4 regions of the Hydrogenophaga sedimenti genome follow, and region 2 is predicted to be linked to each of the others. Evidence: predicted binding sites of a transcription regulator. Region 2 holds the regulator's gene; each other region holds the start of a gene.
The links. Region 2 encodes LexA, which represses DNA repair genes until DNA is damaged. Its sites were predicted from a motif close to ACTGTATNNNNATACAGT; they were not measured.
Positions count from the first base shown of each region.

Region 1: a site for LexA is predicted at 5,000-5,017, ahead of ACS5NL_RS11010 (DNA topoisomerase IV subunit B). Genes of this name have one in related genera too.
Region 3: a site for LexA is predicted at 4,416-4,433, ahead of ACS5NL_RS08925 (PA0069 family radical SAM protein). Genes of this name have one in related genera too.
Region 4: a site for LexA is predicted at 2,697-2,714, ahead of recA (recombinase RecA). Genes of this name have one in related genera too.

Region 1 covers NZ_JBPZHA010000005.1:341,294-348,259, reverse strand. Annotated here, with positions in the region: gene ACS5NL_RS11045 (hypothetical protein) at 1-121, shown strand, start outside; gene ACS5NL_RS11040 (hypothetical protein) at 345-719, shown strand; gene bamC (NlpB/DapX family lipoprotein) at 809-1,939, opposite strand; gene dapA (4-hydroxy-tetrahydrodipicolinate synthase) at 1,973-2,860, opposite strand; gene ACS5NL_RS11025 (class I SAM-dependent methyltransferase) at 2,967-3,512, opposite strand; gene ACS5NL_RS11020 (hypothetical protein) at 3,512-3,640, opposite strand; gene ACS5NL_RS11015 (MFS transporter) at 3,637-4,881, opposite strand; gene ACS5NL_RS11010 (DNA topoisomerase IV subunit B) at 5,048-6,966, shown strand, end outside.
Region 2 covers NZ_JBPZHA010000010.1:192,640-199,605, forward strand. Annotated here, with positions in the region: gene kdsB (3-deoxy-manno-octulosonate cytidylyltransferase) at 1-523, shown strand, start outside; gene adk (adenylate kinase) at 665-1,321, shown strand; gene ACS5NL_RS17095 (asparaginase) at 1,370-2,362, opposite strand; gene lexA (transcriptional repressor LexA) at 2,453-3,133, shown strand; gene ACS5NL_RS17105 (hypothetical protein) at 3,268-3,624, shown strand; gene ACS5NL_RS17110 (D-2-hydroxyacid dehydrogenase family protein) at 3,715-4,722, shown strand; gene ACS5NL_RS17115 (type IV pilus assembly protein FimV) at 4,785-6,842, opposite strand; gene ACS5NL_RS17120 (3-hydroxyacyl-CoA dehydrogenase) at 6,918-6,966, shown strand, end outside.
Region 3 covers NZ_JBPZHA010000004.1:345,129-352,094, reverse strand. Annotated here, with positions in the region: gene ACS5NL_RS08945 (MFS transporter) at 1-861, opposite strand, end outside; gene ACS5NL_RS08940 (alpha/beta fold hydrolase) at 1,004-1,891, opposite strand; gene ACS5NL_RS08935 (esterase/lipase family protein) at 1,895-2,743, opposite strand; gene ACS5NL_RS08930 (wax ester/triacylglycerol synthase family O-acyltransferase) at 2,789-4,324, opposite strand; gene ACS5NL_RS08925 (PA0069 family radical SAM protein) at 4,457-5,551, shown strand; gene ACS5NL_RS08920 (hypothetical protein) at 5,653-6,219, shown strand; gene ACS5NL_RS08915 (oxidoreductase-like domain-containing protein) at 6,221-6,394, opposite strand; partial or broken gene ACS5NL_RS08910 (DUF1653 domain-containing protein) at 6,461-6,703, opposite strand; gene ACS5NL_RS08905 (response regulator transcription factor) at 6,720-6,966, opposite strand, start outside.
Region 4 covers NZ_JBPZHA010000001.1:249,569-256,534, reverse strand. Annotated here, with positions in the region: gene argC (N-acetyl-gamma-glutamyl-phosphate reductase) at 163-1,086, shown strand; gene recX (recombination regulator RecX) at 1,098-1,547, opposite strand; gene recA (recombinase RecA) at 1,556-2,653, opposite strand; gene ACS5NL_RS01235 (MarR family winged helix-turn-helix transcriptional regulator) at 2,860-3,282, shown strand; gene ACS5NL_RS01230 (response regulator) at 3,327-3,995, shown strand; gene ACS5NL_RS01225 (sensor histidine kinase) at 4,014-5,483, shown strand; gene ACS5NL_RS01220 (glutathione S-transferase family protein) at 5,604-6,254, opposite strand; gene ACS5NL_RS01215 (DNA topoisomerase III) at 6,280-6,966, opposite strand, start outside.

The sequences.
Region 1 (6,966 bases), on a different contig from region 2:
CGAGCACTGTGTGCTGGTGGCCGGGCGCACGCCCGACCGTCGCGCCGACCTGCAGGAGAGACTGCAGGCCTGCTGGCAACAGGGCAGCCCTTCTTTCCCTGCGACGACCCTCGGCCTGTAACCCTGCGGGTGACTGTTGGCTTTTTGTAACGCTTTCTGTCAACAAATGAAAAAGTGGACGAGGGTAAATACGGATATGGCTTTCCCGGTTATGATCTTGGGCTAGACCGCAGGGTGTGTTCAATGCCCGCGCGGCGGGGTCGACCAAGCCCGAATTCAGATTCGGGTTTTTTTATGGTTGATTCAAGTTCAGTTTTTTGTCCATCCAATCCTGAGGAACTACCATGAAAAAGACCGTTCTGCTGGCCAGCCTGCTCGCCGCCATCGCCCTGACCGCTTGCGGCAAGAAGGAAGAAGCTCCTGCTGCTCCCGCTGCTGCTGCCCCCGCCGTTGAAGCCGCCAAGGACGCTGGCGCTGCTGCTGGCGCCGCCGCCGGTGCTGCTGCCGACGCCGCCAAGGATGCCGCCACCGCTGCTGGCGCTGCCGCTGGTGCCGCTGGTGCCGCTGCCGCTGGTGCTGCTGCCGACGCTGCCAAGGACGCCGCTGGCGCCGCTGCTGACGCTGCCAAGGCCGGCGCTGCTGCCGCTACCGACGCTGCCAAGGACGCCGCTGCCAAGGCTGCTGACGCTGCCAAGGCCGCTGCCAAGCCCGCTCAGTAATCTCCGGATTCCGGGCTTCGGCCCGGTCTCTTCGAGACACGAAAAAGCCGCCCTCGGGCGGCTTTTTTCATGGGCGTGTTTCTTTCCGTTTACTTCAGGTCGTTGGCCAGCAGCTGCACGATGCGCTGGGCATCGGCGGAACCATCGGGTTGTCCCTGGGCGTTGAGCACGGACACCGTGGTGGTCTGGCCGGTGGTGCGTACCGCGATGCGGTACTGGGCCGGTTTGACCGGGGTTTCGCTGCTGCCAAACAGCTTGCTGAAGAAGCCCTGTTTGGGGGCGTCGGCGGAGGTCGCGGCCACGAAGCGCACGAAGTAGATGCCCTGGCTGCGGTCGCGGTCCTCGACGGTGAAGCCGGTGCGGTCCAGCGACAGGCCGACGCGGCGCCAGCCGCGATCGAAATCGTCCTCCAGCTGGACGGCGGGCAGGTTGTTCACCGTGACCACCTTGGCCGCGACCTGCGAGGGGGCGGTGGCGACCACCGCCTTGGCCTGCGCTTCCGTTGCGCCCAGCTTGAGCATCATGCGGCGCAGGAATTCGGATTCGAGTTCCATGTCGGCCGCGCGCGGCTGCCACACGGTCTGCTCCTTGCGGGCGTCGGTGTAGACCTCGACCATGCCGCGGTGGCTGATGTAGATCTCGGTGCCGCCGGCCGCATTGCGCTCCAGGCGGGTGCGGAATTTGTCTTTCTCGCCGGTCGAGTACAGGCTATCGAGCACCTTGCCCAGTGTCTGTCGGATGACATCCTGCGGCAGCTTGGCGCGGTTCTCGGCCCAGTCGGTTTCCATCACGCCGATGGTTTCCTGGTCGATGGTCAGGTTGAAACCGCTTTCGTTCCAGAAGTCCTTGACGGGGCCCCACACTTTGTCGGCGGGGCGGTCGACCACGAGCCAGCGCAGGTTGCCTGCGCGTTCGATGCGCACGTCACCGATCTTGACGGCCGCGGTGTCGCTGGCGCCGGAGGCCGGTTGCGCCGTCTGGTAACCGCTGGCCGTCACCGTGGAGCCGGGCACCTGGTAACGCGAGTCGCGGCTGAGCTGCGTCAGGTCGGGCGGAACTTCCAGTGCGTTGCTCTGGCGGGCGCTGCGGTAGTCGATCTTGTCTTCCTGCAGGACCGAGCAGCCGGAAGCCAGGAGGGCTGCCAGGGCCACCGCGCCGAAGCGGTAGGACCTGAGACGGCGGTCGGTGCGCGAAGACTGGTTGCGGACAGAAATTTGCATGAGCAGGCTCAGGTCGGTGGATGGGGCCGGGAATCAGTGGATCAGGCCGCTGTCTTTGAGGGCGGCCTCGACCAGGGGTTCGAGGTGGGTGCTCATCGGGGTCAGCGGCAGCCGCATGGTGCCACCACACAGGTCCATGCGCTGCATCGCCCACTTCAGTGGGATCGGGTTGGCTTCAACGAACAGGTTCTTGTGCACCGGCATCAGGCGGCGCTGGATGTCCATGGCCTTGCGGGCGTCGCCGGCGATCGCGGCCACGCACAGTTCGTGCATCAGGCGCGGCGCGACGTTGGCCGTCACGCTCACGTTGCCATGGCCGCCGCAGAGCATCAGGGCCACCGCGGTCGGGTCGTCGCCCGAGTAGATGGCAAAACCTTGCGGGGCTTCGCGGATCAGCCACTGCGCGCGTTCGATGTTGCCGGTGGCTTCCTTGATGCCGACGATGCCGGGCACGGTCGCCAGACGCAGCGCGGTGTCGACCGCCATGTCGGCCACGGTGCGGCCGGGCACGTTGTACAGAATGATGGGCAGGTCGCCGGTGGCTTCGGCGATCGCCTTGAAGTGCTGGTACTGGCCTTCCTGCGACGGCTTGTTGTAGTAGGGCACGACCTGCAGCTGGCAGTCGGCGCCGACCTGGCGGGCGAACTTCGCCAGTTCGATGGCTTCGGCGGTGGAGTTGGCGCCGCAGCCGGCCATGATGGGGACACGCTTGGCTGCCTGCTCCACGGAGACGCGGATGATTTCGCAGTGCTCTTCGACGCTGACGGTGGGCGATTCGCCCGTGGTGCCCACGACGCCGATGCAGTCGGTGCCTTCGGCGATGTGCCAGTCGATCAGCTTGCGCAGGGTGGGGTAGTCGACGCTGCCGTCGGGATGGAAGGGCGTGACGAGGGCAACGATGCTGCCAGTGATGGTCTTCATGGTCTCGGGCTCGAATCAGTGGCGCCCGTGCCAGGCGCCGGAAGGAAAAGAAAAGATCCGGCGGCAGCGCGCGCGAATCACGCATTCTACCCAGCGCACTCTGGTGTCAGACCAGCCGATGGCGTAGGGGCAGGGCAGGGGCGTCAGGACGTTTTCGTACCGCGGCGATGCGTTGCACGAAGCGCTCCGGGTGGTCGCAGAAGCCGTCTTCGTAGGCGACCACGTGCAGCCCGGTGCTGGCCCGCAGCAGCTCACCCGGCCGCAGCAGGAAGTCGGGGCGAGAGGGCTTGCCCACGGATTCGTTACCGGTTGCAAACGTCTCGTAGATCAGCACGCCGCCTTCGGCCACGCTGTCCACAATGACCGGCAGCAGGGCGCGCCAGAGGTAGTTGGTCACCACCACGGCGCCAAAGCGCTCGCCGGCGAAAGGCCAGGGGCCGTTCTCAATGTCGGCCTGCACCGCCCGGCCCAGGCCAGCCACGGTGGCGACGGCTTCGGGCGAACGGTCCACCCCGGTCACCGGATGACCCCGCTCCGCAAACCATCTCATGTGCCGGCCATGTCCGCAGGCCACGTCCAGCACGCTGGCGCCTTCGGGCACCAGGTGTGACCAGCGGCACACCCAGGGCGAAGGCGCCTCGGTGCCGTGCATCAGAAACAGCTCCAGAGCTGGTCGGCCAGGTTCACCAGGAAGTCCGGACGGGTGTAGAGCGACATGGTGGCTGCCAGGGCCAGCAGCACGCCGGCCCAGATCAGCGCACGGGAGGCGGCCGGTCTCACGCGGCGGCTCCCACGCGCTGCGGACCACGCGCGATGGCCGACTCGCGCACCGGCAGGTTGACCAGCCCCGCGAACACGCCCAGCGCGATCGAGATGTACCAGACGATGTCGTAGCTGCCGGTGGTGTCGTAGAGGTAGCCCCCCAGCCAGACGCCGAGGAAGCTGCCGATCTGGTGGCTGAAGAACACGAAGCCGCCCAGCATGGACATGTGGGCCACGCCGAAGATCTGCGCCAGCACCGCGTTGGTGGGCGGCACCGTTGAGAGCCACAGCACGCCCATCACCGCCGAGAACACGTAGACGCTGGTCGGCGTCAGCGGCGCCCACAGGAAAACGACGATGGCAATGGAGCGGGCGAAATAGATGAAGGCCAGGATGTGGCGCTTGGCCAGCCGCTGGCCCAGTGACCCGGCCGCATAGGTGCCGAACACGTTGAACAGGCCGATGATGGCCAGCGCGTAGCTCGCGACCTGGGGCGACAGCCCGTGGTCCTTGAGGTAGCTGGGCATGTGCACCCCGATGAACACGACCTGGAAGCCGCAGACGAAGTAGCCGGCCATCAGCAGCTGGAAACTGCGGTAGCCGAAGGCCTCTCGCAGCGCCTGGCCAATGGTCTGCTCGCGGTGTGGCACGGCGCCACCGGCGAAGCCTGGTTCACGCAGGAACAGGGCCAGCGGCATGATCAGCAACGCCGCCGCGGCCAGGATCAGCAGCGCCTGTTGCCAGCCGAAGCCGCCAATCAGCCAGCCTTCGACCGGCACCATCAGGAACTGGCCGAAGGAGCCGGCCGCCGCGGCCACGCCCATGGCCCAGGAACGGCGCTCGGCCGGAATCTGGCGGCCGATGACGCCGTAGACGATGGCGTAGGTGCAACCGGCCTGCGCCATGCCGATCAGCAGGCCGGCCGTGAGGGTGAACAGCAGTGGGGTGGGCGACAGCGCCATGCCCGCCAGACCCAGCGCATACACCGCCGCCGCGACCAGCAGCACGCGGAAGGCGCCGAAGCGGTCGGCGGCCATGCCGGCGAAGATGCCGAACAGACCCCAGGCCAGGTTCTGGATCGCCAGCGCGAAGGCGAAATTCGCACGGGTCCAGCCCATGTCCTGCGTGATCGGCTGCAGCCAGAGGCCGAAGCCGTGGCGGATGCCCATCGACAGGGTGACAATGGCGGCACCGCAGGTCAGGACCTGGACGGCGGACAGGCGCACGGCTTGGGCCGGCGAAGTGGTGGCTGAAGGCATCCCGGAACTGTATCGAATCCGGCATTCCCTCTGGTGTCGCGGGGCGGTCTCGCGGCCGTGAAATTTTCCCGTCCGATTGATGCGGCGCGGACATCGCCGGCACTGGTCCGGCAAGACATCTGTATTTACATACAGCCTTTTCCGGGGCTGGTCTTACAATTTGCCGATGGCTACCCAATCGAACGACTATTCCGAAAGCTCCATCCGCGTCCTCAAAGGACTGGAGCCGGTCAAGCAGCGGCCGGGCATGTACACCCGCACCGACAACCCGCTGCACATCATCCAGGAAGTGCTGGACAACGCGGCCGACGAAGCGCTGGCCGGGTTCGGCAAGAAGATCAAGGTCACGCTGCACACCGACAGTTCGGTCAGCGTGGAAGACGACGGCCGTGGCATTCCCTTTGGCATGCACCCCGAAGAAAAGGCGCCGGTGGTCGAGCTGGTGTTCACCCGCCTGCACGCGGGCGGCAAGTTCGACAAGGGCAAGGGCGGTGCCTACAGCTTCTCCGGTGGTCTGCACGGCGTGGGCGTGAGCGTGACCAATGCGCTGTCGACCCGGCTGGAAGTCACCTGCTTCCGCGACGGCCAGGTGGCGAAACTGACCTTTGGCGCTGGCGACGTGATCGAGCCGCTGGTGATCGCTCCCAAGGGCGAGGGCGACCGCAAGCAGGGCACGACGGTGCGCGCCTGGCCCGATGCCAAGTACTTCGACTCGGCCGTGCTGCCGCTGGGCGAGCTGACGCACCTGCTGCGCAGCAAGGCGGTGCTGATGCCGGGCGTGCAGGTCACGCTGGTCAACGAAAAGACCAAGGACACGCAGACCTGGCAATACAAGGGTGGCCTGCGCGACTACCTGCAGCAGACCCTGACCACCGACCCGGTGATCCCGCTGTTCGAAGGCGAGGGCTACGCCGACGCCAAGGACGACAGCTTCGCCGACGGCGAAGGCGCGGCCTGGGCCGTGGCCTTCACCGAAGACGGCGCGCCGGTGCGCGAGAGCTACGTCAACCTGATCCCCACCAGCGCCGGCGGCACGCACGACAGCGGCCTGCGCGACGGCCTGTTCCAGGCGGTGAAGGCTTTCATCGAGATGCATGCGCTGTTGCCCAAGGGTGTGAAGCTGCTGCCCGAGGACGTGTTCGCCCGCGCCAGCTATGTGCTGAGTGCCAAGGTGCTGGACCCGCAGTTCCAGGGCCAGGTGAAGGAGCGCCTGAACTCGCGTGATGCGGTGCGGCTGGTCGGCGGCTTCGTTCGCCCCGCGCTCGAACTCTGGCTCAACCAGCACGTGGACTACGGCAAGAAGCTGGCCGAGCTGGCCATCAAGGCCGCGCAGAGCCGGCAGAAGGCGGGGCAGAAGGTCGAGAAGCGCAAGGGCTCGGGCGTGGCCGTGCTGCCCGGCAAGCTGACCGACTGCGAGAGCCGCGACCTGGCGCACAACGAACTCTTCCTGGTCGAGGGCGACTCGGCCGGTGGCAGCGCCAAGATGGGCCGCGACAAGGAAAGCCAGGCCGTGCTGCCGCTGCGCGGCAAGGTGCTCAACACCTGGGAAGTCGAGCGCGACCGCCTGTTCGCCAACACCGAAATCCACGACATCTCGGTCGCCATCGGTGTCGACCCGCACGGCCCGCTGGACACACCCGACCTGTCCGGCCTGCGCTACGGCAAGGTCTGCATCCTGTCGGACGCCGACGTCGACGGCTCGCACATCCAGGTGCTGCTGCTCACGCTGTTCTTCCGCCACTTCCCCAAGCTGATCGAGGCGGGTCACGTGTACGTGGCGCGGCCGCCGCTGTTCCGCGTCGACGTGCCGGCCCGTGGCAAGAAACCGGCGGCCAAGCAGTACGCGCTGGACGATGGCGAACTCAACGCCATCCTCGACAAGGCCGAGAAAGACGGCGTGGCGCGCGAAAAGTGCCAGATCAGCCGCTTCAAGGGCCTGGGCGAGATGAACGCCGAGCAGCTGTGGGACACCACGCTCAACCCCGACACCCGCCGCCTGCTGCAAGTCACGCTGGGCGCGATGGACTTCGCCGCCACCGAGGCGCTGATCACGCGCCTGATGGGAAAAGGCGAAGCGGCCGCGCG
Region 2 (6,966 bases):
CGAGGCCTGCGACCTGCTGGGCCTGGACGACGGCACCGTCGTGGTGAATGTGCAAGGCGACGAACCCCTGATCGATCCGGCCCTGGTGCGGGCCGTGGCCGATGAACTGCTGCGTCGCAGCGACTGCGCGATGAGCACCGCCGCACACGCGATCGCCAGCACCGCGGACTTCGTCAACCCCAACGTGGTGAAGGTCGTGCTGGACCGCGTGGGAACCGCGCTGTACTTCAGCCGCGCGCCCATCGCCTGGTGGCGCGACGGCATGGCCGACGGCGCGCCGGCCTCGCTGCCGTCGCCAGCGCCCTTGCGGCACATCGGCGTGTACGGCTACCGGGCCGGTTTCCTGAGACAGTTTCCCGCGCTGGAACCGGCCCCGCTGGAACGCACCGAGTCGCTGGAGCAGTTGCGCACGCTGTGGCACGGCGAGCGCATTGCGGTGCACGTGAGCGAGCACGCACCGGGCCCTGGCGTCGACACGCCGGCCGACCTTGAGCGCGTGCGCGCCCTGTTCGTATCAGTTTGATTCTCTTGCCGCGCCTGTAAGCCAGTGTCGGGGCGGGCCATGCTATCCTCAATCGAACGCTTCTCGTGAGAGAGGTGCGGGTGCGCTCACGGAGACAGGCGCCCCTTCGAATCCACTGAAAAACTCTTCACAAGGAAGACGATGAGACTGATCCTGTTGGGCGCTCCGGGCGCGGGCAAAGGCACTCAAGCCACCTTCATCTGCCAGAAGTACGGCATCCCCCAGATTTCCACCGGCGACATGCTGCGCGCAGCGGTCAAGGCCGGCACGCCGCTGGGCCTGCAGGCCAAGGCGGTGATGGAATCGGGCGGCCTGGTCAGCGACGACCTGATCATCAACCTGGTCAAGGAACGCATCGCCCAGAGCGATTGCGCCAACGGCTTCCTGTTCGACGGCTTCCCGCGCACCATTCCGCAAGCCGACGCGATGAAGGCAGCCGGCGTCAAGCTGGACTATGTGCTGGAAATCGACGTGCCATTCGACGCCATCATCGAGCGCATGAGCGGCCGCCGCTCGCACCCGGCCTCGGGTCGCACCTACCATGTCAAGTTCAACCCGCCCAAGGTGGAAGGCAAGGACGACGTGACTGGCGAGCCCCTGATCCAGCGCGACGACGACAAGGAAGAGACCGTCAAGAAGCGCCTGGAGGTCTACAGCGCGCAGACCCGCCCGCTGGTCGACTATTACAGCAACTGGGCCAAGGCCGACCCGGCCGCCGCACCCAAGTACCGTGCCATCAGCGGCACGGGCTCGGTCGACGAAATCACCGGCCGCGCCTTCCAGGCACTGGCTGGCTGAAGCCCTCGGCCACCCCACACAAACCCGGCCCAGGCCGGGTTTGTTGTTTCAGGACGGCACGACGTCTCCGGCCAGCAGCGCCAGAGCCAGCGCGATGCGCGCCTTCACCGGCGAGAGTCCCGCCGAATCCGGCCAGGGATTGGCCGGATCGGGAATCACCCGCCCCCGGGCGCAGCGCGTGGCCCGCACCACGCGCACCCCACGCGCCGAGGCCTCGCTCAGGACCTGCGCCAACGCCCGGTGCACGGTGCCATTGCCGGTGGCCGCCACGACAATGCCACGCGGCCGGAGTCCCGGATCGGCATCTCCCGCCAGCAGCAGGGCGCGCACCAGCCCACCATCGGTGTCCGCGTGGCTGGTGACGATGTGCACGCCGGGCAAGGCCGGGGCCGCCAGCACCCGCGCCAGCAGGTCGTCGGCGCGACCATCTGGGGTGTTCGCAGCCGGCGGCCGGTGGAACCAGCGCAACTGGCCCTCCTCGACACAGGCCAGCGGCCCCGCGTCGCCGGAATCGAAGGCATCCACGCGGTAGCTGTGCACCTTGGCCACATGCTCGGCAGCGTGCACCTGCCCGGCGCAGACCACCACCGTGCCCGACACCTCTGCCAGCCCCGCCACCGTCACGGCATCGAGCAGGTTCTGCGGGCCATCCGGCACCAGCGCGGTCGCAGGCCGCATGGCGCAGGTGAACACCACCGGCTTGACCGGGCGCAGCACCGACTCGACGAACCAGGCCGTCTCTTCCAGTGTGTCCGTGCCGTGTGTGACCACCACACCACTGACCTCTTCGCGGGAAAGGTGATGCGCCAGCCGCTCCAGCAGGCGCTTCCACAGATCAAAGTGCATGTCCTTGCTGTCGACCTGCTCCACCTGCTCGACTTCCAGTGCCATGCCCTCCAGCGCTGGCACCCCCGCCAGCAGATCTTCGACCCGCACCTGCCCGGCCACATAACCCACGTTGTCGCCCGGACGGCTCGCGCGGCCGGCAATGGTTCCACCGGTCCCCAGGATGACCCGAACGCCCTTGTTGTTGATTGCCACTTGCCAAGTCTCCGAAACTGTTTAAAAATACAGATACTGGATAAGAAAACAGCTTATCCGTTGCCCCGCTCGCCAAACCACGAGGTTGACATGATCGAGTCGTTCCCGCCCAAGCTCACTCCCCGCCAGCAGCAGATCCTGGAGCTGATCCAGAACGCCATTGCGCGCACGGGTGCGCCACCGACGCGGGCCGAGATCGCCGCCGAACTCGGCTTCAAGTCCGCCAACGCCGCCGAGGAGCACCTGCAGGCGCTGGCGCGCAAGGGTGTGATCGAACTCGTCAGCGGCACCTCCCGCGGCATCCGGCTGCGCAGCCACGACCTGCGGGCCATCAATGAGCAAAGGGCCCAGCAGCTTACACTGCCGCTGCCCAGCCTGACCCAGCTGATGCTGCCCCTCATCGGTCGCGTCGCAGCCGGTTCCCCGATCCTCGCGCAGGAACATGTGGACCAGACCTACCATGTGGAGCGCAGCCTGTTCCAGCGCACGCCCGACTACCTGCTGCGCGTGCGCGGCATGTCGATGCGGGACGTCGGCATCCTCGATGGCGATCTGCTGGCCGTGCAGGCTGGCAAGGAAGCCAAGAATGGCCAGATCGTCGTGGCCCGCCTGGGCGACGATGTCACGGTCAAGCGCTTCATGCGGCGCGAGCAGCAAATCGAGCTGCACGCCGAGAACCCCGACTACAAGACCATCGTCGTGCAACCCGGCGAGCCCTTCGAAATCGAAGGCCTGGCGGTCGGCCTGATCCGAAACAGCTTCCAGATCTGACCCCTCGGGTCGGTGCTGTCCTTGCAGGTGGCGGGCGTTTTGTCCGGTGGTTTCCGTGCCGCCGTGCACATCCCTGCGAGGTCGGCTTTTCCGTGTCAATCCTGCCTGTGTCCAACCCCTCACTGGAGTTTCACATGGGAATCCGCATCTCTTCCACCACCTGGCGCGCGCCCCTGCAACTGATCGACAGCTGGCTGCCTGCTCCTTCGACCTCGTGCCAGACCCGCCGCCCGGTGGCACCCTGGCTGCAACGCTTTGCCAAGGCCGGCTGGCTGGGACGAGCCGCGCCATCTGCAGACGTCACGCAACGCGGTGCCCAGCAGGCCCAGGCCGCCTGCCCTGCCACCGTGCGCGCCGCACCGGTGCGCATCGTGCGTCCACCCAAGACGCTGCGGGGAAACAACCGGCTCGTCATTGCTGGCCGTATGGCCGATGTCTGCGCCGAACTGGAACGTCTGGCCGCGCTGGAACAGCCGACCGCCATGGGCTGAGCACCAAGCGGGCGAGGAATCCTTCTCGCCCGCTTGGTACCCAAGCCGCGCTCGGGTCCGGCATCCATGCATGGCGGCACAATAGCCGGCATGAACATTGTCATCCTCGACGACTATCAGGACGTGGTCCGCAAGCTCGATTGCGCCACGCGCCTGGAACCTTTCCCTGCCAAGGTCTTCACCAATACCGTCAAGGGGGTTGGCCAGTTGTCGATTCGCCTGCGTGATGCAGACGTGCTGGTGCTGATCCGGGAACGAACCCAGATCACGCGCCAACTGGTCGAAAAGCTGCCGCGGCTCAAGCTGATCGCACAGACCGGCCGCGTCGGTGCCCACATCGATGTCAACGCCTGTACGGAGCGCGGCATCGCCGTCGCCGAGGGCAAGAGTTCCCCGGTGTCCACCGCAGAGCTGACCTGGGCTCTGATCATGGCGTCGATGCGCCGGATTCCCCAGTATGTGGCCAGCCTCAAACATGGCGCGTGGCAGCAGTCCGGCCTCAAGGCCTCTTCGATGCCCGCCAACTTCGGTCTGGGCATGGTGCTGCATGGCAAGACACTCGGTCTGTGGAGCTATGGCCGCATCGGCAAACTGGTCGCTGCCTATGGACGCGCCTTCGGCATGCGGGTGCTCGTCTGGGGCAGCGAAAACAGCCGCCAGCAAGCGGTGAACGACGGCTACGAACAGGCCAGCAGCCGCGAGCAGCTGTTCGAGCAGTCCGATGTGCTTAGCCTGCATCTCCGGCTGGGCGAAACAAGCGCCGGCTGCGTCACGCTGGAAGACCTTTCACGCATGAAGCCGACCGCGCTGCTGGTCAACACGTCCCGTGCCGAGCTGATCGAGGCAGAGGCACTGCTGACGGCGCTCAACCGGGGGCGCCCCGGCATGGCCGCCATCGACGTGTTCGAGTCTGAGCCCATTCTCCAGGGCCATGCGCTGCTGCGCCTGGAGAACTGCATCTGCACGCCACACATCGGCTATGTGGAGCTGGACAACTACGAAACCCTGTTTTCCGCGGCCTTCGACAACGTGGTGAATTTCATCAAGGGGACACCCACCAACATCGTCAATCCGGGGTCCTTGCAGGTCCGTCGCTGAGTGCCATTGCCAAAGAAAAAGGGCCGGAGATCTCCGGCCCTTTTTCTTTGGCAAAGACGGAATCAACCGGCTTTGCCGCCCTTGTCGGCATCGTCGTCCGGAGGCATGAAGTCGAGTACTTCGAAGTCGATCAGGTTGCCGATCGACAATTCATCCCCCGCATGGAGCGGAGACACCACCTTGGCGGTCTGCTCCACCGGCACCGCCACCTCCGGAAGCGACGCTTCGAACGCCGAGGCCTCCTGCAAGGCGTCCAGGTCCACATCCAGTCCCAGGCGCGGGGATGCGTGCGGAATGTCTTCCAGCGGCTGGGTATTGCGATCGCCGGAAGCACCGGCCACCGCTGCCGCGGCGCCCGCAGCCACCGCTCCGCGGGGTCCGGCTGCCTTGAGCGGGCGGATGGAGGTGTGCTGGAAATCGGAAGCCCCCAGACCGGCATCCCGCTTGATCACATCCTTGGCAATCGCGTGCAGCAGCAGCAGCTCGCGGTATGCCTCCAGGTCGAACACCTCGGCCTCGCCATCGGAAGCGTCGCGGAAGATCGAGTTTTCGATCACATCCAGCACGCGCGGCTGGGGCCACAGCGCCTGGATGCGGCCGAACGCGGTTTCGTACGATTCCAGCCCCTGACTCGCATCCGAGTACTGATCGAACGGTGGTGCACCCGCGTTGAACTTCTGGTTGAATTCGACGCGCAGCCGGTCGTAGTCGCTGCGACGGTCCAGCTTGTGGTAGAGCTTGAAGAGATCCAGGTAAGCCAGCGCGCTGGGCTCATGGCTTTCGTTGATGTGGTTCTTGAGCACGCCGATCGCCTGATCGAACTCGCCCAGTGACACGAAGAAATCCGACTGCTGCTGCACATCGAACAGCTCTTCGGTGGCGACCGACCGGGAAACCCCCATCTGGCTCGCCGGAAATTCACGGCGATCAGCTGCGGTCAGCAACGCTGCCTCGCTCTCGCTCGCATCGGAGTGCAGGACATGCAGATCGTCCAGGCCCGATTCGTCACCAAGATCCAGGTCCAGATCGAGCGGACGAGACGGTTTCACAGCTCCTTTGGCCGTGGCCGCCGCATTCTTGGACGATCCCGCAGCCCACCAGCTCTTGGCTTTCGCATCGCCGGTGCCCGCCGCCGAGCGGCGTTTCCACAACCAGGACACGCCCAGCAGGCTCAGCAACAGCAAGCCGCCGAGCAGATACGCCAGCCAGGTCATGTAGCGCGACTTCTCGACCTCGGCTTCCAGCGCCTGCAAAGCGGCCTTGTTCTTGGCCTCCTGCTCGCGCAGTCCCTTGGACTCGGCCTCCAGCACGGACAGCTTCTGGGCATCGCGCAGGATGTCTTCCGGCGATGCATTCAACGCTTTCCACAACTGGGCGGCGGCGGCGCGCTCCTGCTCGTTGGAGGTGGGCTCGCTCAACAGGGCCAGTGAAAGTCTCAGCGCCGGATCGCGCTCAATCCCCAGATTCACATCCACCGGATCGAGGTGCAGGCGTGGCCCGGCGTCTTTGGGTGGATCGTCGCGCCGAACCACGCTTGGCGGCTTGGTGCGCTGCGGGATGGCGTTGGCCAGGGTGCCGGGCTTCGGTCCACCAGCCGCCGCAGCGGAAGGCTCTGCTCCAGCACCCGCACCGGAGGAACGGCCACTGCGCAAAGATGGCGCCGCCTTCAGCGGCGGCAGTGCACGCAGCTCAGCCGGATTGGCCGAAGCCACCGAACCGGTCTCGGAGACAGCCCCGGCGGTCGTGGCCGGCTCGGACAGGAGGTCGGCCAGAAGCACATAGCGGCGCGAAAACGGTGACAAGCACCCGGCCCTGACCACCACGGACACGATCGGCTCGTTCACCGGCACGGTGGTCTGGATGCGGACAGAGGCTTCGGCATCGGGCGCATTGCGCTGAACCGAGGTACGCACCGACGACGGACCGACCTGGTTGTCGCCAAACAACACGTCGGCGTGCACGCACTGGCCTGCGAGGTCTTCGTCCGAACCGGCGCTGGCCTGCACCTTGATATCAAGCGGACGGCCGATCACGACGGCACCGCTGTGCCTGCCCAAAGTGGCCGCGGGACTGCCCAACGCCGTTGATAGCAAAATAGAGCCGATCCAGATCTGGCGCACGTCAGAGCCTTTCCATTCTTGGTGGCAACATTTTGTCATAGGTCATTGCCCTCCCCCCTCGAATAATACTTTCATATGACCCCTACTTTTCAAACCGTCGGCATCGTCGGCACTGGCGCCATGG
Region 3 (6,966 bases), on a different contig from region 2:
CGGAATCCACAGGTAGATGCTCTTGTCAAAGCCGATGCCGTAGCTGGCCTGCACCGCGTAGGCCGCGCCGAACACCGAGGTCACGGTCGGGATCACGTTCATCAGCGACATGCAGATCACGCGCAGGATGTCGCGCCAGCTGGTCTGGATCGCTTCGACGATGGGCGCCTTGGGCACCTTGCCCTGTTCGCCTTCTTCGGCGAAGGCGGGCGTTTCCTCCACTTCCTTGCGGATCACGTAGCCCATGGCGATCACGATCACGCTCAGCAGGAACGGAATGCGCCAGCCCCAGGACATGAAGGCGACCGGGTCCATGAAGGCCTGCAGCGGCAGGAACACGGCGGCGGCCATGATCTGGCCGGCCTGCACGCCCTGCAGCGTGAAGCTGGCGAAGAAGCCGCGGCGGCCGAACGGCGCGTGCTCCAGGATCATCGAGCTGGCGCCCGAGATCTCGCCGGCCACGGCGAAGCCCTGCACCAGGCGCAGCAGCACCAGCAGCGCCGGCGCCAGCAGGCCGACCTGGTCGTAGGTCGGCAGCAGGCCCACCGCCACGGTCGAGAAGCCCATCAGGAACATGCACAGCACCAGCACCTGCTTGCGGCCGTGCGTGTCGCCCCAGTGGCCCAGGAAGAAGGCGCCGATGGGGCGCGCCACGTAGCCCACGCCGTAGGTGGCCAGCGAGGCCACGATGGCCACCGTCGGGTCGCCCTTGGGGAAGAACAGCTGCGGGAAGATCAGCGCGGCGGCCGAGACGTAGATGAAGAAGTCGTAGTACTCCAGCGCCGAACCGATCCAGCCGCTGGCGGCGGCCTTCTTGCTCTGGTGCTGGCCTTGCGGCTCGTGTTCGGTGGAGGCAGACATGGCGGATTCCCGTGACCGTTGGATGAAACGGGGCGCACTTTATCGGCCTGGCCCGCCAAAACCATCGGTTCGCGGGCGTGTTTTGTGCGTTTATCGAACGCTGCGAGGTGTTATTCGCGCGTTATCGGTAGAAACCCTTGGGTCAACCGCCGCTGCGCACCGCGTTGCCGGCAATGTCCTGGGCGAAGCGCTCCAGCAGCGCCTCGGGCAGGTCGTGGCCCATGCCGGGGATGAAATCGGACCGTGCGCCGGCGATGCGGCGGGCCAGGTCTTCGCCGCAGGCCAGCGGCACCAGCGGGTCGTCGGTGCCGTGGATCACCAGGGTCGGCGCCGCGATGTGCGGCAGCAGGGCCGAGCGGTCGCCGTCGGCCACGATGGCCAGCAGCTGGCGGGCCGAGCCGGCCGGGTGCCAGGATCGCTGCACCGAGGCCAGGGCACGCGCCTGCAGGGTCGGCGGGTCGGTCGGGTAGCCGGGGCTGCCGATGGCGTTCATCACGTGGCCGATCCAGTCGACCGCGGCCTGCGCGCCGGGCGCCATGGGCCGCGACATCAGCACGCGCCGCACGGGCCACGACGGTTGTGGCAGCCGCCGGGAGCCGCTGCTGGTCATCATCAGCGTGAGGCTGGCCACGCGCGCGGGTGCCTGCGCCGCGAGGTGCTGGGCGATCATGCCGCCCATCGAGGCGCCGCACACATGGGCTCTGGCGATGCCCAGCGCGTCGAGCACGCCGAGCGCGTCCTGCGCCATGTCGGCCAGGGCATAGGGGCTGCGCACCGGCAGGTGCAGCGCGTGGCGCAGGCCGGCCAGTGCCATGTTGGGCACGCCGGCCGCGTCAAAGTGCTGGCTCAGGCCCATGTCGCGGTTGTCGAAACGCACGACGCGGAAGCCGCGCTCGACCAGCGCTTGGACCAGGGCCTGCGGCCAGGCGATCAGCTGCATGCCCAGGCCCATGATGAGCAGCACCACCGGCCCTTCGCGCGGCCCCTGGTCGTCGACTTCGATCTGGATGCCGTTGGCTTCAAGCTTCATGGATCAGTACCACTGGGTGACGACCTCAGGCTGGTGCGCGACCTTGAAGAACCAGCGCCGCGCGCCCTGCACGTCAAAGCGTTGCCAGTGCGCCGGGTCCTGGCGCAGGCGGTCGGCGATGGCGTACATCGCCATCGGGTTCATGCCCATGCCGATGTGGCTGGCGTGTACCTCGATGTTTTCGGTGTGGGCGTGGCGCGCGGGGTTGATGCTGCACTGCCAGGCCACCACGCCGTCGGTCTTGCTGTAGATCGAGGTGGTGGGCACCGGCGGCGGCTTGCGCACCTCGGCCAGCAGGTCCTCGTCGTGCGGGTGTTGTCCGCTGACCAGCTTGTAGAAGCGCCAGGCGTTGGTGGCCATGGGGTGGCCGGTGAAGGGTGTGCCCAGCGTGATCACGCAGCGCACCAGGTCGGGCACTTCCTTGGCCATCTCGCGCGCGTAGATGCCGCCCAGGCTCCAGCCGATCAGGCTGATCTTGCCGTCGTATCTCTGGTGCAGTTCTTCGATGCGGGCGCGGCAGCCTTCGAGCACACCGCTGCGTGGACCGAGGTTCAGGCCCTGCTTCCAGCCGTGGGCTTCGTAGCCGTGCTGCTTGAGGAAGCGGCGCAAGGCCAGCGTGCTGACATCGGAGGCGCCCAGGCCCGGGAACACCAGCACCGCGTGGCCGTCGCCCGACGGCATCTTCGACAGCCAGGGCGACACGGCGGCCAGCGCCATGGCTTCCCAGGGCGCGCGCGCCTCCAGCATCATCAGCCAGAGGCCGGGCGGCACGGTGTGCAGCCCGGCGTCGGCGTCGTGGTCCGGCGGGGGGATGGGTTGCGTGGTCTGGCGTCGCGGGCGGTTGGGACTCATGCGTGCACGGATGCAGGAAAGCATCGAAATGGGCATCGGACCATGTTAGCCAGCGCGCGGCGACTTCTTTGGTGCGGCAGCCCTAGAGGCAGGTCGCTTGCGGGACACGATCTGGGGCTTGGCTGCGACCTTTGGCACGCTCACGGCAACCGGCACGGGCAGCGCCCGCAGTTCGTCCAGCGCGGCGTCCACCGCCAGCGCGAGCGCTTTCACATCGGGCAGCGCGGCGCCGTCGGCCATCAGGCCGAAGTCCATCGCCGCGTCGAAGCTCTGCACCGTGATGTTCAGCGCCAGGCCGTGCACCACGATGCTGGTCGGGTGGTTCGAGAGCACGCGCGCACCCGCCAGGTACAGCGGCACCTGCGGCCCGGGCACGTTGGAGATCACCACGTTGGCGACCTGCGGCAGCCGCTCGGCGGCCTTGGCCTTGCCGTACAGCGAGGCGGCGGCCTCGATCAGCCAGGGCACGCCGATCGATGGGTAGTCGGTCGGCAGGATGCTCTTCATGCGGCCCATGGTGGCCTTCATCGCGGCCGTGGCGGCGCGGATGTGGGCCAGCCGTTTCGCCGGATCGGCGAGGTGCGTGCCCAGGCTCACCAGACTCATCGAGGCCTGGTTGTCGGCGCTGGTGTCACCCGCCTCGCGCAGCGAGATCGGCACCGCCGCCACCAGGCTCTTGCGCGGGAGCGTGCCGTGCTGCTGCAGGTAGCTGCGCAGCGCGCCCGCGCAGAGCATGAGCACCAGGTCGTTGAGCGTGGCGCCGTGTGCGTGCGCGAGGTTCTTGAGTTCACGCAAGGGCACGCTGGCGGCGGCAAAAGCGCGCGCGGGTGTGACGGTGGCGTTCATCGGCGTGTTCGGCGCCAGCGTGACGTTGCCCGAGCCTTTGCCGAGCAGGGTCTTGGCGTTCAGCGCGTTCTTCGCGGTGCCGGCGACCGTGCCCAGCGTGGCCGGCAGGTCGCGCACGATGCGCGCCACCTGGGCCACCTCGTTGCTCAGCGCGCCGCGCAGCATCTCGACCATGTCGAGCTTGAAGGTCCTGGTGCGCCGGGACGGGCGGATCTCGATGTCGCGCGGCTCGGGCGTGAGGTCGAACAGCACATTGGCCAGCGCCACCGCGGCCTGGCCGTCGACAGCGGCGTGGTGCAGCTGGGTGTAGATGCCGACCTGCTTGCGGCCTGTCGCGCTGCGCGGCAGGCCTTCGATCACGTGCATCTTCCACAGCGGCCGGTGGCGGTCCAGCAGCACCGGATGCAGCGCCGACACCTGCTGCTCCATCAGCGCGCGTGCATCGCCGTGGGTCGCGCTGCCGCGCGGCAACCGGATCTCGACCACGTGCTGCGCCAGGTCGGGTTCGGCGTCGACCCAGGCCGGGTTGGCCAGGTTCAGCGGCATCCACCACAGGCGCCGGCGCAGCACCGGCGCGGCTGGCAGGCGGGCCGCGAGGTGGCGCCGCAGGTCGTTCACGTAGCGTCCCCGGTGGCCGGCCGGCAGCTCGAGCAGGTGCATCGCGCCCACGTGCATGGGCATCTCGGGCTTTTCCAGGTAGAGGAAGGTGGCGTCCAGGCCGGAGAGTTGTCGCATGCCCATGGCTGGTCCCGGTGGTTTTGTCGGTCGCGGCCATTGTGTTCTCCGGGGACGGCGCGGGAAACACCCGCCGGTCTCTTGCGCAACAACTGTAAATATGTACAGTATCTACCTCAGCCCTCAACACCGATGACCGACGTCCGCATTCCTCTCACCGCCCTCAAGGGCCGCGGCGTCGCCCAGCGCCAGCCGCACCGCTTCGAACGCGACCAGCGTGCCGCTTTCGACGACGGCTGGGGCACGCTCGAAGACGGCCTGGCCGAAGGCGAAGAAGCCGCCGCACCGGCCACCCAGGTGACCTGGGAAGACTGCAGGAGCGCCATCACCCGCAACGACTCGCCCGACATCGGCTTTAACCTCGGTCTCAACCCCTACCGGGGCTGTGAACACGGCTGCGTCTATTGCTACGCGCGGCCCACGCACAGCTACCTCAACCTCTCGCCCGGCCTCGACTTCGAAACGAAGCTGGTGGCCAAGCGCAACATCGCCGCCGTGCTGCGGCAGGAGCTGATGCGTCCCGCCTTCGTGCCCGAACTGGTGGCGGTGGGCACGGTGACCGACGCCTACCAGCCCATCGAACGCGAATGGCGGTTGACCCGCGCCGTGCTGGAGGTGCTGGGCAGCGCGCAGCTGCCCATGGCCATGGTCACCAAGGGCAGCGGTGTGGAGCGCGACCTGGACCTGCTCGCGCCGCTGGGCCAGCAGCGCCTGGCCGCCGTGTACGTGACCATCACCACGCTGGACGCCAGGCTCGCGCGCATCCTGGAGCCGCGCGCCGCCGCGCCGCACCGGCGGTTGCGCACCATCCGCACGCTGTCGGAAGCGGGCGTGCCCACGGGCGTGAGCGTGTCGCCGCAGATCCCGTTCATCAACGACGACATGGAGCAGGTGCTGGAGGCGGCCTACGAAGCCGGCGCGCGCCGCGCCTTCTACCAGGTGCTGCGCCTGCCCTGGGAACTCTCGCCCATGTTCCGCCAGTGGCTGGAGCTGCACTACCCGGACCGCGCCGCGCGGGTGATGGGCCGGGTGCAGGACCTGCGCGGCGGCAAGGACTACGACGCCGACTTCGCCACCCGCATGAAGGGCCAGGGCATCTGGGCCGACCTGATCCGCCAGCGTTTCGTGAAGGCCTGCGAGCGCCTGGGCTTCAACCGCGAGCGCGAACCGCTGGACCTCAGCCGCTTCCGGCCGGCGGCGCTGCGCGGGCAGGGCGATCTGTTCTGAGCCGCGGCCGCGCCACCGAAGTTCGCGGACAGGTCGCTATGATCCGCGCCGGGCTCGCGCTGCATGGGCGTGGCCCGCACAAAAAATGTCAGGAGGAAACCATGTTGAACCGCACCGCGGCCGCGCTCGTGTTGGCTGCCCTGTCTTCGCCCGTGTGGGCCATGAACCAGTGCCTGGACACCACCGGGCACAAGTCATTCACCGACCTGCCGTGCCCGGGTGTCACCCCGGCGCAGGCCGCCGCCTTGCCGGGGCGCTCCGGTGCGGTCGACACCGCAGACCCGCAGACCCCCGTGACGCCGCCGCACCTGCCCTTGCTGACCGCCGGCCAGGGCGCTCCGCGTGAGCTGGTCACGGCGCTGTACCGCTGCCTGGAGGCCGCGTCGTCGTCGTCGCAGCGCCAGTTCCGCGAGTGCAGCTGGCCCGAGGGCAGCGTCCATCGGCTGGCCACCAGCGACTGGCGGGCGTTGCTGATGCTGTGGCGCGAGCAGCTGCCACAACGCCTGCTCGCATCGGCCGGCTCGGTGGACAAGGCCGAGCGCAACGGTCAGCTCGAACTGGTGGACGGCACCGCAGACCGGATGGACCGGCGGCTCTCGGCGAGTTTCGCGCGCCACGAGGGGCGCTGGAAACTGGTGAGCCTGGGGTTCGGGGTCGCCCGCAAGTGAGTCAGCCGGCGAGCCGCGCCAGCGCGTCTTCGCGCCAGCCGGCCAGCGCCGTGTAGAAACCCTCCCACACGCAGCCGTTGCAGCCGCGGCCGCAGCAGCCCGTGGGTTCGGGCGGCGGCGGGCGCAGGACGGTGTCGAGGTGTTCGCCACGTTCGCGTTGCGCGCGGCCGCGCAGGTGGGCGATCAGCGCGTGTGCCGTCGGCAGGTCGCCCAGCGGAATCCGCGCCGGGTCGTGTGGTGTGAAGCGGGGCTGCTGTCTGCCCTCGAACACGCCGTGCTCGGCGAACATGGCCGCCGGCCGCACCCACAGGCCGCCCGTGGTCAGGCCGTCGCCGTAGAGCGCTCGGTAGAGCGCCATGCCCTGCAGGGTCTCGCTGCAGCGCACGGTGTCGATGACCTCGTACCAGCCGCCCTTGTAGTGGCGGTACAGGCCGGGGGGCGTGGGGTTCAGCGGGGGGAGGTCGTGGTCGGTGGGCGCGGTCATGCGGGAAGCGGAAAGGTCATTCGCCCGGGTCGGCGATCAGCCGGCCCATGCGGTGGGCGAGTTCCACCGCCGACTGCACCTGGAGCTTCTCGAAGATCTTGGCGCGGTGGAATTCCACCGTGCGCTGGGCGATGCCCAGGTGGTCGGCGATGTTCTTGTTGTAGTGGCCCTGCAGCAGCTCGTCGAGCACCTCGCGTTCGCGCGGGCTGAGGGCGGCCAGGGCCTGCTGGAACCGCAGCTTCTCCTGCGAATCGGTCTGCAGG
Region 4 (6,966 bases), on a different contig from region 2:
GTTCGATCCGGCCTAAAGGCACAGCCGGTGCGCGGGCTTGTGGACACGGCAACCGACGACTGTATCATGTTGCGACGCACCAAACAGGTGAGCGACCGCTTACATAATGCATAATTATAGGATCCGGTCGCTGAATCCCAACTGACAACACAGGACCACGCCATGGCCAAGATCTTCATCGACGGCGAAGCCGGCACCACGGGCTTGCAGATCCGCGAACGGCTGCAGCCGATGCCGGCCATCGAGCTGCTGAGCATCGCTCCCGAGCGCCGCAAGGACCCCGAGGCCAAAAAGGCGCTGATGGCCGAGGCCGATCTCGTGATCCTGTGCCTGCACGACGACGCGGCCATCGAGTCGGTCGCCATGATCGACACCCTGCCCGGCCGCAAGCCGCGCATCATCGACGCCTCGACCGCCCACCGCTGCAACGACGCCTGGGCGTATGGCTTTCCCGAACTGAGCGCCGGCCAGCGCGAGGCGGTGCAGAAGGCCGACCGTGTCGCCAACCCGGGGTGTTACGCCACCGGTGCCATCGCGATCCTGCGACCGCTGGTCGAGGCCGGCCTGCTGCCCAAAGACTTCCCCGTGTCGCTGCCGTCGGTCAGCGGTTACTCGGGTGGTGGCCGCACCATGATCGAGGCCTACGAAGCCGGCACCGCACCGCTGCACGAAGCCTACGCGCTGGGTCTGGCGCACAAGCACATTCCTGAAATCCAGCGCTACACCGGCCTGTCGCGCCGCCCCATCTTCATTCCCGCGGTGGGCAACTTCCGCCAGGGCATGCTGGTGCAGTTGCCGCTGCACCTGGACGATCTGCCCGGAAAGCCCAAAGCCGGCGACCTGCACGACACCCTGGTGGCGCACTACGCAGCCAGCGCCGCCCAGGGTGGCTGGGTCAGCGTGTTGCCTGCCACCGCCGACGGGAAGCTGGACGCCACCGCGCTGAACGACACGAACCAGCTGGAACTGCGCGTGTTCGCCAACGAGGCGCACCGCCACGCCGTCGTGATCGCGCGCCTGGACAACCTGGGCAAGGGTGCCAGCGGCGCCGCCGTGCAGAACCTGCAGCTGATGCTGGGGCTGTAACCCCGGGCGTTTCAGTCGTCTTCGCCGCCGCTGACCACGCGGCGGATCGCCTCGGCGCCGAAGCCGCGCGCGGCCAGGAAACGCATCTGCTTCGCGCGGCCGGCCGCATCGGCCGCCGCCTCGCCGAACTTCTTGCGCCAGACTTCGCGGGCGCGCTGCACCTCGGTGCCACGCAATCGATCCAGCGCCTCGGCCATGGCATCTGCGCTGATGCCCTTGGCCTGCAGTTCCTGTTTCACACGGCCCACGCCCAGCCGGGCAGCGCGCCGGTGGATCACCGACTCGACCACCCGCTGATCGCTGATGAAGCCCTTGGCCTGCAGCTCGTCCAGCGACCGCTGCAGTTCACCCGACTCCTCCTCATGGGGCGCCAGCTTCTTCTCCAGCTCGGCGCGGGAGTGCTCCCGCCCGGCCAGCAGCCGCAGCGCGCGACCCTTGAGCGAGATCTTGTCGAAGCCCACCGCCAGGCTTATTCAGCGGCCTCGGCTTCGGCGGCTGCCTTGGCCTTCTTGCCCTTGGCGGCCGGTGCGGCGGCCTCCTGGGCCGATGCGTCGACCGGCAGCAGCGGCACACCCAGCTCGTCGCGCACCTTGTTCTCGATCTCGACGCGCAACTCGGGGTTCTCCTTGAGGAACTCGCGCGCGTTGTCGCGGCCCTGGCCGATCTTCTCGCCGTTGTAGGCGTACCAGGCGCCGGACTTTTCAATCACGCGATGCACCACGCCCAGGTCCAGGATCTCGCCTTCGCGGCTGATGCCTTCGCCGAACAGGATGTCGAACTCGGCCGTCTTGAACGGAGGCGCCACCTTGTTCTTCACCACCTTGACCTTGGTCTCGTTGCCGATCGCCTCTTCGCCCTTCTTGATGGTGCCGGTGCGGCGGATGTCCAGGCGGACTGAGGCGTAGAACTTCAGCGCGTTGCCGCCGGTGGTGGTTTCGGGGCTGCCGAACATCACGCCGATCTTCATGCGGATCTGGTTGATGAAGATGACGGTGCAGTTGGTCTTCTTGATCGTCGCGGTGAGCTTGCGCAGGGCCTGGCTCATCAGGCGGGCCTGCAGGCCGGGCAGCGAGTCGCCCATCTCGCCTTCGATTTCGGCCTTGGGCGTGAGCGCCGCCACCGAGTCCACCACCACCAGATCGACGGCGCCGGAGCGCACCAGCGAGTCCACGATTTCCAGCGCCTGTTCACCGGTGTCGGGCTGGCTGATCAGCAGCTCCTGCAGGTTCACGCCCAGCTTCTGCGCGTACTGCACGTCCAGCGCGTGTTCGGCGTCGACGAAGGCGCAGGTGCCGGCCAGGCGCTGCATCTCGGCGATGACCTGCAAGGTCAGCGTGGTCTTGCCTGAGGACTCCGGGCCGTAGATCTCGATCACGCGGCCGCGCGGCAGGCCGCCGACGCCCAGCGCGATGTCCAGCCCCAGCGAACCGGTGGACACGACCTGGATGTCTTCGATCACCTCGCCTTCGCCCAGGCGCATGATGGTGCCCTTGCCGAACTGCTTTTCGATCTGGGCGAGGGCGGCCTGCAGGGCCTTGGCTTTTTCGGTGTTGACAGCTGCGTCCATGTTCAGTGCTCCTGTGTGTGAGAGTGGGTACTGGCTTTCAGACTGTGGATTTGTATACAGGCTGGATGCTTGAACAGGAGTTTATCCAGCAATACCTTTTTGACAATCCAAAATATGGTCAGTTTGCCTTACCATTTGGCGTGACCGAAAACCACCCGCCATCCCACCCCGACGACCGCTGGCGCTCTGGCCATCTGGGCCGGCTGATGGGCCAGGCGCTGCGCCGTTTCGACGAGCGCGTGCTGTTCCTGATGGCGCACGACGCCAACGTGCCGCTGGCGCTGTCCAACCTGGCGGCGCGCGAGCAGATCGGCGCCGCCCACATCCACATCACGCGCCACCTCGCTCTCAAGGGTTCGCGCCTGACCGAGCTGGCGGCCAGCGCCGGCATGAGCAAGCAGGCCATGGGCGATCTCGTGACGCAGTGCGAGGCCTGGGATCTGGTGCGGCGCGAGCCCGATCCGCTGGACGCGCGGGCACGCCGCATCGTCTTCACCGACACCGGCCTGCTGTGGCTGGAGGCCTTCCGGCAGGCGGTGGCGCGCACCGAAGCGGAGTTCCGCACGATGGTCGGCGACGACGTCGCGACCGTCGTGGCACTGGGCCTGGAAGCGTATGCTTCAAGATGAGACGCGCCACCTACAATGAACCAAGAACACGTTAGGAGACAAGCATGCGCATCCTGATTGCCGAAGACGACCAGGTCCTCGCCGATGGCCTGTTGCGCAGCCTGCGGGCGGCCGGCGCCGCGGTCGACCACGTGGCCACCGGCAGCGAGGCCGACGCGGCCCTGATGACCAACAACGAGTTCGACCTGCTGATCCTGGACCTGGGCCTGCCCAAGCTGCACGGGCTGGAAGTGCTCAAGCGCCTGCGCTCACGTGGCTCCACATTGCCGGTGCTGATCCTGACCGCCGCCGACAGCATCGAAGAGCGCGTCAAGGGCCTGGACTACGGCGCCGACGACTACATGGCCAAGCCGTTCTCGCTGCAGGAACTCGAGGCGCGCGTGCGCGCCCTGACGCGCCGCGGCATGGGCGGCGCCAGCTCCACCATCAAGCACGGTCCGCTGGTGTACGACCAGGCCGGCCGCGTGGCCACCATCGACGGCAAGATGGTCGAACTCTCGGCGCGCGAACTGGGCCTGCTGGAGGTGCTGCTGCAGCGCGCCGGGCGGCTGGTCAGCAAGGACCAGCTGGTCGAGCGGCTGTGCGAGTGGGGCGAAGAGGTGAGCAACAACGCCATCGAGGTCTATATCCACCGCCTGCGCAAGAAGATCGAGAAGGGCCCGATCCGCATCGCCACGGTGCGCGGCCTGGGCTACTGCCTCGAAAAGATCTGAGGCCCCTCTGCCACCGACATGGCCGACGAGAAGCACGACAGCGAGCGCATCACCTTCGGCCTGTTCCAGCGCGAACAGCGCAGCCTGTTCGGCGAGATCCTGGACTGGATGCTCACGCCGCTGCTGCTGCTGTGGCCGCTGTCGCTGGCGCTGACCTGGTTCGTCGCACAGGGCATCGCCAGCAAGCCGTTTGACCGCGCGCTGGAGTTCAACCTGCAGGCCCTGACCCAGTTCGTCGTGAGCAAGGACGACAAGGTCAGCTTCAACCTCACGCCGCAGGCGCGCGACCTGCTGCGAGCCGACGACAGCGACCTGGTGTTCTACCAGCTGCTGGACCCGCGCCAGGGCGTGCTCAGCGGCGAGCCGGACTTCCCCACCCCCTCGGACAGCGACGTGCCGACCGCCGGCCGCGTCATGCTGCGCGACGACGTGGTGCACGGCGATGCGGTGCGCGTGGCCTACACCTGGCTGGAGCGGCACCGCGACCCGAACCATCTGGTGCTGATGCAGGTGGCCGAGACCAAGGGCAAGCGCTCGACGCTGGCGACCGAAATCATCAAGGGCGTGATGGTCCCGCAGTTCGTGATCCTGCCGCTGGCGGTGCTGCTGGTCTGGCTGGCGCTGGTGCGCGGCATCCGGCCGCTGTCGGAGCTGGAGCAGAAGATCCGCGCCCGCAAGCCCGACGACCTGAGCCCGATCGAGGAATCGTTCATTCCGCAGGAGGTCGCGCCGCTGGTGTCGTCGATCAACGACCTGCTGACCCGCCTGAAGGTATCGCTGACCACCCAGAAGCGCTTCCTGGCGGATGCGGCGCACCAGCTCAAGACCCCGCTGGCGGGCCTGCGCATGCAGGCGGAACTCGCGCAGCGCGAATCCAATCCGCAGGACATCCGCAGCTCGCTGCAGCAGATCGCGCGCTCAAGCAAGCGCGCCACCCACACCGTCAACCAGCTGCTGGCGCTGGCCCGCGCCGAAACCACGGGCCGCGCCCTGCCCACCGCGCAGATCGATCTGGCGCAACTGGTGACCGACGTGGTGCGCGACTCGGTGCCGCGCGCGCTGGAACACGGCACCGATCTCGGCTACGAGGGCCCCGACGAGATGCCCGCCATCTGTCTGATGGACGGCAACCCGACGCTGCTGCAGGAAATGACGCGCAACCTGGTCGACAACGCGATCAACTACAGCGGCCAGGGCGGCGTGGTGACCGCCCGCGTGCTGTTCGACCGCTTCAGCGGCGTGCAGATCCTGCAGGTGGAAGACAACGGCCCCGGCATTCCGGAGAACGAGCGCGAACTGGTGCTGCAGCCGTTCTACCGCGCACTGGGCACCAACGTCGACGGCTCGGGCCTGGGGCTGGCGATCGTGCACGAGATCGCGCAGCAGCACGGTGCGGTGGTGATGATGGAAGACGCGCACCCGGAGCACGCCCGGCGCGGTCTGCAGGTCTCGATCCGCTTCGCGCCGCGCCGGCCCACCAACGAGTAGACCTGCCCCCACGCTCCGCCGCTGCGCGGGTCGCTGCCTCCCGAGGGGGCTGGGCCTGCCTTGGGAGCGGCCCGGCGGCTGGCCCGTTGCCCCCGCGCTCTGCCGCGGCGCGGGTCGCGCTCAGGCGGCCGGCTGGTAGACGTTGAGCTGCAGGCGCTCGCGTTCGATGACGCGGGCCACCGCCGGCAGGGCGGCAAAGCGCTGGGCCAGGTCCCAGGTCGCGGGCATGGAGGCCGGATCGACACCGGCGATGCCGCCCCAGCGCAGCAGGGTCAGGGCATAGGCGTCCAGCGCCGTGGGCCGGTCGCCACACATCCAGGGAGCGGCCTTGACCGCCATCGCCTCGATCTCGCCCAGCAGACCGCGGTAGCTGCTCGCCGCGAACGCGCGGATGGCCTTCTGCGCGGCCTCGTCGTCGGTGAACTTCTGCGGCATGAACACATGGGTGAAGGTCGGGTGCACCGTGTTGTTCATCCAGGCCAGCGTGGACAACGCCCGCGTGCGCGCCATGCCCGACGTGGGCAGGATGCCGGCCTGCGGCAGCTTGGCGTCCAGGTGCAGCAGGATCGCCACGATCTGGGTGATGACCTCGCCGTCGTCGACCAGCACCGGCACCTGGCCGCGCGGGTTCATGGCCAGGTATTCGGGGCTGCGCTGCTCGCCCTTGTGCAGCTTGACCAGCACCGGCTCGAACGCCACGCCGGACAGCTCCAGCATGCTGTGTGGCACGAAGGAGCAGGCGCCGGGGGCGAAGAAAAGTTGGAGGCTCATGGGTCGTGTCTCCTGTCTTGTGGTTTCAGCTCAGGTGCTTGCCCAGCACCCCGGCGATTTCGAACATGGTCACCTGCGGCTTGCCGAACACGGGTTCCAGCTTGGCGTCCGCATTGACCTTGCGCTTGTCGGCCGCGTCCTGCAGGCCCTGGGCCTTGATGTAGTCCCACAGCTTTTTCGTCGCTTCCGGACGCGACACGGCCTCGCTGCCGATCACCGCGGCCAGCGCGGCGCTGGGCTGCTTGCCGCTGGCGGCGGTGGTCTTGCGCGGGGCCTTGGGTGCGGCGGCTTTCTTGGCGGCCGGCGCCTTCTTGGCAGCAGCGGCCTTCTTCGCGGGTGCGGCCTTGGCCGGCGCGCCGGCCGCCGTCTTGCGCGGCGGGAACTTGCTGGTGCGCGGCTCGAACTCGAAGTTCACCTTGCCCGCTTCCTTGTCCCAGGCCAGGAAGGCCTTGAAGGCGCGGCGCGTGCGCATCGACACGAACTTGTCCAGCAGGTCGGTCTTGCCGGTTTCCAGCAGCTTGCTCATCTGCTCGCGCGCCACCGGCTGCTGCAGGATGATCTTGCCGCTCTTGAAGTCGCAGCTCGGCGTGGCCTGCGCCATGGTGGGCACCGACTTCTCGCAGACATAGTTGGCACCGTGTTCGTGCACCGCGCCGCCGCACTTGGGACAGGCGCCGAGCGACTCGCTGCCGCTGAAGTCGACGATCTCGCC